Regions from separate parts of the Neorhizobium sp. AL 9.2.2 genome, predicted to be linked through region 1. Evidence: predicted binding sites of a transcription regulator. Region 1 holds the regulator's gene; the other holds the start of a gene.

The links. The regulator PhoB, encoded in region 1, activates phosphate uptake and scavenging genes when phosphate is short. The targets are predictions, from matches to a motif close to TGTCATNNANCTGTCAT.
Region 2: the regulator PhoB is predicted to act here: its motif matches at 1,817-1,833, upstream of G6K99_RS13395 (bifunctional 2',3'-cyclic-nucleotide 2'-phosphodiesterase/3'-nucleotidase).

Annotation. Positions count from the first base shown of each region.
Region 1 is NZ_JAALXU010000001.1:369,417-374,160, forward strand. It holds gene pstA (phosphate ABC transporter permease PstA) at 1-506, shown strand, start outside; gene pstB (phosphate ABC transporter ATP-binding protein PstB) at 524-1,339, shown strand; gene phoU (phosphate signaling complex protein PhoU) at 1,390-2,103, shown strand; gene phoB (phosphate regulon transcriptional regulator PhoB) at 2,229-2,912, shown strand; gene G6K99_RS01905 (DMT family transporter) at 2,894-3,808, opposite strand; gene G6K99_RS01910 (helix-turn-helix transcriptional regulator) at 3,933-4,721, shown strand; gene G6K99_RS01915 (PACE efflux transporter) at 4,660-4,744, opposite strand, start outside.
Region 2 is NZ_JAALXU010000003.1:1,392,043-1,396,786, forward strand. It holds gene G6K99_RS13380 (GNAT family N-acetyltransferase) at 1-393, shown strand, start outside; gene G6K99_RS13385 (DUF1203 domain-containing protein) at 464-928, shown strand; gene G6K99_RS13390 (PadR family transcriptional regulator) at 939-1,640, opposite strand; gene G6K99_RS13395 (bifunctional 2',3'-cyclic-nucleotide 2'-phosphodiesterase/3'-nucleotidase) at 1,913-3,913, shown strand; gene G6K99_RS13400 (LysR family transcriptional regulator) at 3,949-4,744, opposite strand, start outside.

The DNA of each region.
Region 1 (4,744 bases):
TCGTCTACGGTCTGTTGGGTCTCGCGGTCTTCATCAACTTCATGGGCCTGCCGCGCTCGGCCTCGCTGGTCGGCGGCCTGGTTCTGACGCTGATGACGCTTCCGACCATCATCATCGCCACCCGCGCGGCGCTGAAAGCAGTGCCACCGTCGATCCGCGCCGCAGCGCTTGGGCTCGGTGCCTCGAAGATGCAGACCATCTTCCACCACGTCCTGCCGCTTGCCATGCCCGGTATCCTGACCGGTACGATCATTGGCCTGGCGCACGCGCTCGGCGAAACCGCGCCGCTTCTCTTGATCGGCATGGTCGCCTTCGTGGCAAACTATCCAACCACGCCGATGGATCCGTCGACGGCACTGCCGGTACAGATCTACATGTGGGCCAACGAGGCGGAACGCGCCTTCGTTGAACGGACCTCGGGAGCGATCATGATCCTGCTCCTGTTCCTGATCTTGATGAATGTTGGCGCAATTCTCTTGCGACGCCGCTTCGAACGGCGTTGGTAGAGAGAGGGGGAAAAGCAATGAACATGATGTCAGAAGCAGCAGTTGAGAAGGCTCTGGACAAGAAAATGAACGACGTTGCACATAAGATGATCGGCAAGGATGTCTCCGTTTATTATGGTGACAAGCGCGCCCTTTATGACGTGAACCTGAATGTCCGCGAGCATACCGTCACCGCGTTGATCGGCCCGTCCGGCTGCGGCAAGTCCACCTTCCTGCGCACGATGAACCGCATGAACGACACGATCGAGGGCTGCCGCGTTACCGGCAAGATCACGCTCGACGGCGACGATATCTACGACAAGGAAATCGACGTCGTTGAACTGCGTGCCCGCGTCGGCATGGTGTTCCAGAAGCCGAACCCGTTCCCGAAGTCGATCTACGAGAACATCGCCTACGGTCCCCGCATCCACGGTCTTGCCCGCGGCAAGACGGAGATGGACGCGATCGTCGAGGCAAGCCTGCAGCGCGCGGGCCTCTGGGCCGAAGTCAAGGATCGCCTGCATGAAGGTGGCACCGGCCTCTCCGGCGGCCAGCAGCAGCGCCTTTGCATCGCCCGTGCGATCGCGGTTTCGCCTGAAGTCATTCTGATGGACGAGCCATGCTCGGCACTCGATCCGATTGCCACGGCCAAGGTCGAGGAACTGATCCACGAACTGCGCGCCAACTACACGATCGTCATCGTCACCCACTCGATGCAGCAGGCGGCCCGCGTTTCGCAGCGCACGGCAATGTTCCATCTCGGCAATCTGGTCGAGGAAAACGATACCGACAAGATGTTCACCAATCCGGATGACCAGCGCACCCAGGATTACATCATGGGCCGCTTCGGCTGATGCGGGCTTAAAGCCCTCAGCCGCAACTGCAGACATCAAGGATCAGACACATGGTTTCGACCCATATTCTCTCGGCCTATGACGAGGAACTGAAATACCTGAACCGCCGGATCTCCGAAATGGGCGGTCTCGCTGAACAGATGTGCGGAGATGCCGTGCGTGCGCTCGTGAACTCCGACTCCGCACTGGCCCAGAAGGTCATCTCGGACGACGTCATTCTCGACCACGCCGAGCGCGATATCCAGGACAAGGCGATCGTCACCATCGCCAAGCGCCAGCCGATGGCGGCTGACCTTCGCGAGATCATCGGCACGCTGCGCATTGCAGCTGACCTGGAACGCGTCGGCGACCTTGGCAAGAACACCGCCAAGCGCGTGCTCGCCGTGCAGGGAACAGGCGTCCCGCGCAAGCTTGCCCGTGGTTTGGAGCATCTTTCCGAACTGGCGCTGGTGCAGCTCAAGGACGTTCTTGATGTTTTCGCCAACCGCTCTGCGGAAAAAGCGGAGATCATCCGCCAGCGCGATGAAGAGATCGACGCGATGTACACCTCGCTATTCCGCGAACTCCTCACCTACATGATGGAGGATCCGCGCAACATCACCACCTGCACCCATCTCCTGTTCTGCGCCAAGAACATCGAGCGCATCGGCGACCACGCGACGAATATCGCCGAGACCATCTACTACATCGCGACCGGCGCACAGCCGGAGGGCGAACGTCCTAAGGACGATACGTCCAACATGCTCGGCTCCGCCGGGACATGATGCAGCTCTCCCGAAATCGCCTGCCGGTTTCGGGACGATAACTGCCAAAACCAATGACCTGAAGCAGCGCGAGCGGATCTGGCGGATCCCAGTGCAGTTCGGGACGAGTGACGGAGCAAGTCGGAATGCAGCCGAAGATCGCAGTCGTGGAAGACGAAGAGGCCCTCAGCGTCCTCCTTCGGTATAACCTGGAGGCCGAGGGTTACGAGGTCGATACCGTGCTTCGCGGTGACGAAGCGGAAATCAGGCTTCAGGAGCGCGTTCCGGATCTTCTCATTCTCGACTGGATGCTGCCAGGCGTTTCGGGCATCGAACTGTGCCGTCGCCTGCGCATGCGGCCGGAGACGGAACGCCTGCCGATCATCATGCTGACGGCGCGCGGCGAAGAAAGCGAGCGCGTTCGTGGGCTTGCCACGGGCGCCGACGACTATGTGGTCAAGCCGTTTTCGACACCGGAACTGATGGCCCGCGTCAAGGCGATGCTGCGCCGTGCCCGACCAGAGGTCCTTTCGAGCGTCCTCAAATGCGGCGACATCGAACTCGATCGCGAAACCCATCGCGTTCACCGCAAGAGCCGCGAAGTTCGCCTCGGGCCGACAGAGTTTAGACTTCTGGAATTCCTGATGGCCTCACCCAGCCGCGTCTTTTCGCGCTCGCAGCTGCTCGACGGCGTCTGGGGTCATGACATCTATGTCGACGAACGCACCGTCGACGTGCATGTGGGGCGCCTGCGGAAGGCACTCAACTTCTCCAACATGCAGGATGTCATCCGCACGGTCCGCGGTGCCGGTTACTCAATGGAAGCCTGAGCACCGCGTCTCCTAGCCGGCAGCGTCATGGCAATCACGCCGGTCACGACGCAGGCGAGACCGAGCCAGGCTGTCGAGGCAAGCGTTTCGCCGAGAAACACGACGCCGATGCCAACGCCGATCGGCACCCGCAGATAGGCCTGCGCCGTCGTGCCGACGGAGCCCAGCGTCTGCACCAGCCGGAAATAGATGACGAAGGCGAGCGCCGTCGAAAATACCGCGAGCGCCAACAGGGCGAGCATCGAATCGGTGCTGGGCGTCAGCGTCCAGGGTCTGTCGACCACGAGGCTCACGGGAATGAGGATGGCCGCCCCTGCGATCAGCGATCCCGCGGCGGGCATCATCGGGTCCAATCCCTTAAAATTCTTCCCGAAGATGGCAGCCGCCGCATAGCAGATCGTCGCGGTCACGATGGCGAGTTGAGCCCAGAGGTTCTCGCCCGACCCGGCAAGCGCCTCCATGCCGACGATCAGGCATATTCCGACAATGCCTGCCGCAACTCCGAACAGCTTGGCCGCAGAGACGCTTTCATGGCGCGTGATCAGCGCCGTCAGCAGAAACGCGAAGATCGGCGTCGTTGAACTCAAAATGGTGGCAAGGCCCGCATCGGTCGTCTGTTCGGCCCAGGCAATCAGGGTGAAGGGGACAGCGCTGTTCAGGCAGGCCTGAACCGTGAAGAGCGTCCAGGTCTGCCGGTCCCTCGGCAGTTTCAAGCCGCGCAGGCGCAGTGCCGCAACGAGAATGAGACCGGCGACCAGCGTCCTGACGGCGATAAAGGTGATGGGCGAGATCGTCTCCACACCGACCTTGATCAGCGTGTAGGACGCGCCCCAAAGCGTCGCGAGCGTGAGGAGCAGCAACAGATCCGTTGCCATGCTTGTTTTGGTGTCCGCCATTCCAGTTCCTATCCCCATCCATGCAATCTCCGCCCCTCTTAGCGGAGAGAGGAAAAGAAATGCTTCGGCGACGGCCGAACCGTTGACCGCTGACGGCAAAGTTTTCCGGTGCTAGAACTGGATCATGTCCAATATGGTTTCAGGAAATACGATCGCGGAAGTTGCAAGCCTGATCGGCGATGCTGCACGCGCCAACATGCTGTCCGCGCTGATGGGCGGCCAGGCCCTGACGGCGGGCGAACTGGCAAGCCACGCAGGTGTCACCGCGCAGACCACCAGCGGCCATCTCGGCAAACTGGCGCAGGCTCGCCTGATCGAGGTCGAGAAGCAGGGCAGGCACCGCTATTACCGACTTGCCTCTCCGGAAGTCGCGCACGCGATCCACGCGTTGATGGCCGTCGCCGCGGATGGGCCGAAGCGCCATCATCCTGTCGGCCCGAAAGACGAGGCGTTACGGCTTGCCCGCACCTGTTACGATCACATGGCAGGCCGCCTCGCCATCGCGCTCGCCGACTCCCTGACCGGCAACGGCTATCTGCTGCTCGGCGATGGAGCAGGCCTGATCACCGACGAGGGCAGACGGTTCTTTTGTGATTTCGGGATCGATCTCGACCAGCTGACCCGTTCGAAACGCCCGCTCTGCCGGACATGCCTGGATTGGAGCGAGCGACGGCCGCATCTGGCGGGACAAATGGGTGCGACGCTGCTGGACCGCGCACTCGCCGTCGGCTGGATCGGTCGCCGGGAGGAAACCCGGGCCCTGCGGATCACGCGCGCCGGAGAGATCGGGTTTGCCGAGACATTCAGGCTTCCATCGGACTGGCGTATCGCACCGTCCGAAACTCTGATGGTCAGGCGGCTTCCTGGGTCTTCCATTCCGGCAGCGGGAACAGCTTGTCGTAGCCAAGATTGAAGAGATAGGCATAGACCACGTAG
Region 2 (4,744 bases), on a different contig from region 1:
CGCTGGCACTGGTACGATAGGCTGCGGCTGTCCGACGCCGAGCTTGCGGCCGCGATACACAACCCGCGCTGTTCGATCACGATCCTTCTGGTCGACGGATCGCCAGCCGGCTTCTACGAGCTGAACTCTACTGACGACAACGTCGTAGAGCTGTCCTATTTCGGCCTGTTCGAGCGGGCCCTCGGGCTCGGCATCGGCAAGTGGTTCCTGACGCAGGCTCTTTATTCTGCGTGGCAGAACAACCCGGAGAAGGTCACCGTCACCACCAATTCGCTCGACCATCCCCGAGCGCTGCAGCTCTACCAGATGATGGGTTTTTCGCCCGTCTCGACATACGAGGCCGAGATCGTGCCGATGACCAGCGCGGAACTGGTAAAGGTGCTGGACAGCTAGCTCGCGCAAGGATCGGGTGGCGCTTCGAAGCCCGACGGGTCATCTCCTATACATAGAAAAGGAGACGACCATGCCAATCTTCAACGCGATCCCGGGTGACCACGCAGAGCATCTATGGAACGGAGGCAGCGATTCCTACGGACACCAGCCGGAGACCATGATCTCGGATGGTCCCGGATATCCCTGCCGCCATTGCCTCAGGAATATCGACGCGGGCGAAAGCCTGTTCGTTCTTGCCTATCGACCGTTTCCGACAACGCAGCCCTATGCCGAAACCGGTCCCATCTTCCTGCATAAGACGCCCTGCCCACGGTTTATCGCGGAAGAGGTTCTACCGCCAATTCTTGTCAGTCCCGATTACATCGTCCGGGGTTATGGAGAGGATGACAGGATCGTCTATGGCACGGGTGCGGTGACCCCCACGTCCGAAATCATGCGGCGCGCCGAAGACCTGCTTCAACGCGCCGATATCGCCTATGTCCACGTTCGCTCGGCCCGCAACAACTGTTTCCAGTGCCGGATTGACGCGGCTTAGCAGGAGCCCCTTATGCCTGCGGGTCTCCGCCGTCCCGCTCCAGCTTTTCGGCAAAATCGAGGAGCTGCCGCACGAGATCGCCCGCAGCCTTGTCGTTTTGTTCGATCCTGCGAGCCGACACTTCTCTCAGGTTGAGAAGCGCCGCTTCCACACTGCGCGGCAGAGCCGGGCCGCGGTCATGATGTGGCCCCTTGTCGTGATCGCGGTGGTGTTCGTGCCGTTCCTGCTTCTGCTTGATCTTTTCAGCCAGCTCGGACAAGCGCTCGAGGATGGTCGTTGCGAAACTGCGGTTCTCATCGAGGTGCGCACGGCCCTCGTCAGTGATGGTGTAACGCTTCTTGTTGCCATCCGCTTCAGCCGTCACGTAGCCGGCTTCCTCAAGATAGGTCAGCGTCGGATAGATGACACCAGGGCTGGGTGCGTAAAAACCATACGTCATATCTTCGATATGTTTTATGATCTCGTAGCCGTGGCGGGCTTCCTTCTCGATCAAGGCCAGGACGACCAGTCTGAGATCGCCCTGCATCAGAAAGCGACCGATACGACCCTCGCCATCATCGCCGAAGCCACGGCCACCGCCCGGCCCGCCTTTTCCGCCAAAACCCCTACCCGCAAAGCCTTTGCTGAACGGACCGCCCCGCATGGTAAATAGTCCCTCGAAGCCCGAGCGATCGGCGTTGCAGCTTTTGTTGGTTTCAAATCGTTGAAACATCTTACTCTCCTTTAGAGTATCTTTCGATATATCTAAAGCTAGCACATTTGCGCAATGCTGCAAGCTGCCAGATATATCTAAGTCATATCCATTTGATTTTTGTGGCGGATTTTTTTCGAGCTATCTTCGGCGCGCGGTGCGGCCGATCCGGATTGACCGTCGCGTCATTACCCGGCAGTCACCGAACTTTCGCCGACCGTCATTTTAGGGATGCGTCCGTGGGCGATTGTGCCTAAGCTCGCCTCCATCAGTGATCCGAAGGGAGATATTAGATGTCGCTTTTTACCAAAGACCTTTTCGAAAATCATGCGGTCTCGCGCCGATCCCTTCTCGGTGGCATTGCGGCCACATCGGCGCTGGTCATGCTCCACCCGTTTGCGGCACGCGCGGCCGCCAACCAGGCGCATCTGCGGCTGATGGAGACGACAGACATCCACGTGCATGTCTTCCCTTATGATTATTATGCCGACAAGCCGAACGACACACTTGGACTGGCCCGTACCGCCTCGCTCATCGATTCGATTCGAGCCGAAGCCGGAAATTCGATGCTGATCGACAACGGCGACTTCCTGCAGGGCAATCCGCTCGGGGACTACATCGCCTATGAGCGTGGCATGAAGGAGGGCGACAAGCATCCCGTGCTCACTGCGATGAACGTGCTGGGATATGACGTCGGCACGCTTGGAAACCACGAATTCAACTACGGCCTCGATTTCCTGTTCAAGGTTCTTGCAGGATCCGGCTTCCCGCATGTCTGCGCCAACCTGACCAAGGGCCAGCTTGCCTCCAGTGCCAAGGACGACGATCTCTTCTTCAAACCCTACGTGATCATCGAAAAGCAGATCCGCGACGGTTCCGGCCAGTCGACCCCGATCAAGGTCGGCTTCATCGGCTTCGTGCCGCCACAGATCATGACCTGGGATAGCAAGAATCTTGAGGGCAAGGCGCAGACGCGCGATATCGTCGATGCTGCCAAGGCCTGGGTGCCTGTCATGAAGGAGGAAGGCGCCGACATCGTCATCGCCCTATCCCATTCCGGCATCGATGGTTCCGGCCAGAGCGATCGGATGGAAAACGCGTCTCTTTATCTCGCAGGGATCGAGGGTATCGATGCGATCTTCACCGGTCACCAGCATCTGGTTTTCCCGGGTCCAAAGGATTTCGAGGGCATTGCCGGCGCTGATGCCAAGAAAGGCACGCTGATGGGCAAGCCCGCCGTCATGGCCGGGTTCTGGGGCTCCCATATGGGTCTGATCGACCTGTTGATCGAAAAGGATGGCAGCGGCTGGAAGATCGTCGATTCCACCTCGGAAGTCAGACCGATCTATCACCGCGACGAAAATCGCAAGGTCGTTGCCGACGTCAAAGACAAGCCTGAGGTCACCGCGGCCATCAAGCCGGAACACGAGGCGACGCTTGCCTATATCCGCCGCCCGGTCGGCAAGACATCTGCGCCGCTCTATTCCTACTTCGCGCTGGTCGCGGATGATCCGTCGGTGCAGATCGTCTCAAATGCGCAGACCTGGTACATCAAGGACATGCTGAAGGATGGCGAGTACAAGGACCTCCCGGTGCTATCCGCCGCCGCTCCCTTCAAGGCCGGCGGTCGCGGCGGTGCGGATTACTTCACCGACGTCCCGACCGGCGACATCGCCATCAAGAATGTCGCGGATCTCTATCTCTATCCCAACACGGTTCAGGCCGTGCTGATATCGGGCGCGCAGGTCAAGAACTGGCTGGAAATGTCGGCTGGCATGTTCAACCAGGTCAAGCCGGGATCAAAGGATGTTCCGCTGCTCAACGCCGGTTTCCCGTCCTACAATTTCGACGTGATCGATGGCGTGACCTACCAGATCGACCTGTCCCAGCCGTCGCGCTTCGACAAGGATGGAAAGGTACTGGACGAGAATGCTCACCGTATCGTCGACCTGATGTTTGACGGCAAGCCGATCGATCCGGCGCAGAAGTTTGTCGTCGTCACCAATAACTACCGTGCCGGCGGTGGCGGCAAGTTCCCGGAGATCGCCAGCGACAAGGTCATTTTCGTCGCACCCGACACCAACCGCGACGTCGTTGTTCGCTACATCATCGATCAAGGTACGATCAATCCTTCGGCCGACGACAACTGGTCGTTCAAGGCGCAGCCCGGATCCACGGCCCTGTTCGAGACCGGACCCAAGGCGCGCCAGTTTGCCGGCAGTCTGAAGGGGACGAAGATCGAGGATGCCGGCGACGGCGAGAACGGTTTCGCGAAGTTCAGACTGGTTCTTTGAGGCGCCACATCCAGTCGTCCGGCCGAGGACCCGTGTTATTCGGCAGCCTGCCAATACGTCCTTCCCGGCTCCTGCTTCAGGAGTTCGGGAAGGTCATCATGGTTTGGACATGAGGACAGCTTGGCTGCAAACGATTCGATCAACCACTGTCCCGCGGGTCCGGGCGGATTGGATGCCTTTCGCAAGGCGTAGATCGGATATTGCCCCTGCTCGTACGCGTCGATATCCAACGCGACCAGATCGCCGTTGCGGATGTCATCGAGCACCAGGGACGCCGGAAGCCCGCCCCAACCAAGTCCACCCTCGATCAGCTGATACTTGGTGGCGATGTCACTGATGCGCCAGATCTTGTAGGACAAGACATTGAAGTTACGCCCTGCGGTAAGGCCTGACGCGTCGGTCACGACCAGTTGCGTCTCGTCGCGCACATCGGCGAGGGTGAGTGTGCGGTTGAGCTGCACCAGTGGATGATCCGGCGCTGCGACCGGCAAGAGGTAGGAATGACCGATCCTTTCGGCAATCAGCGAATCGTCCTGCTTCAGGAGAGCGCCACCGATGCCGATGCCGGCCCGCCCACTGATGACCTGGCCCATCACCATGCCGAGTTCCCCGACGCTGAGGTTGAGGGCGACACTTGGAAATTTCTCTCGGAATTCGCGTAGCTGGCTGACCACCGCGTCGGCCGGCACCATCACGCTGACGGCCAGCGTGATCTCGGCTTCCAATCCCTGAGTGATGCTCTTTGCCCGAGACCGCATGATCTGCAGGTCGGCAACAATTCGCCGCGCATCCATCAGCATCGCCCGCCCGGCCTCGGTCAGTTTTGGCTGA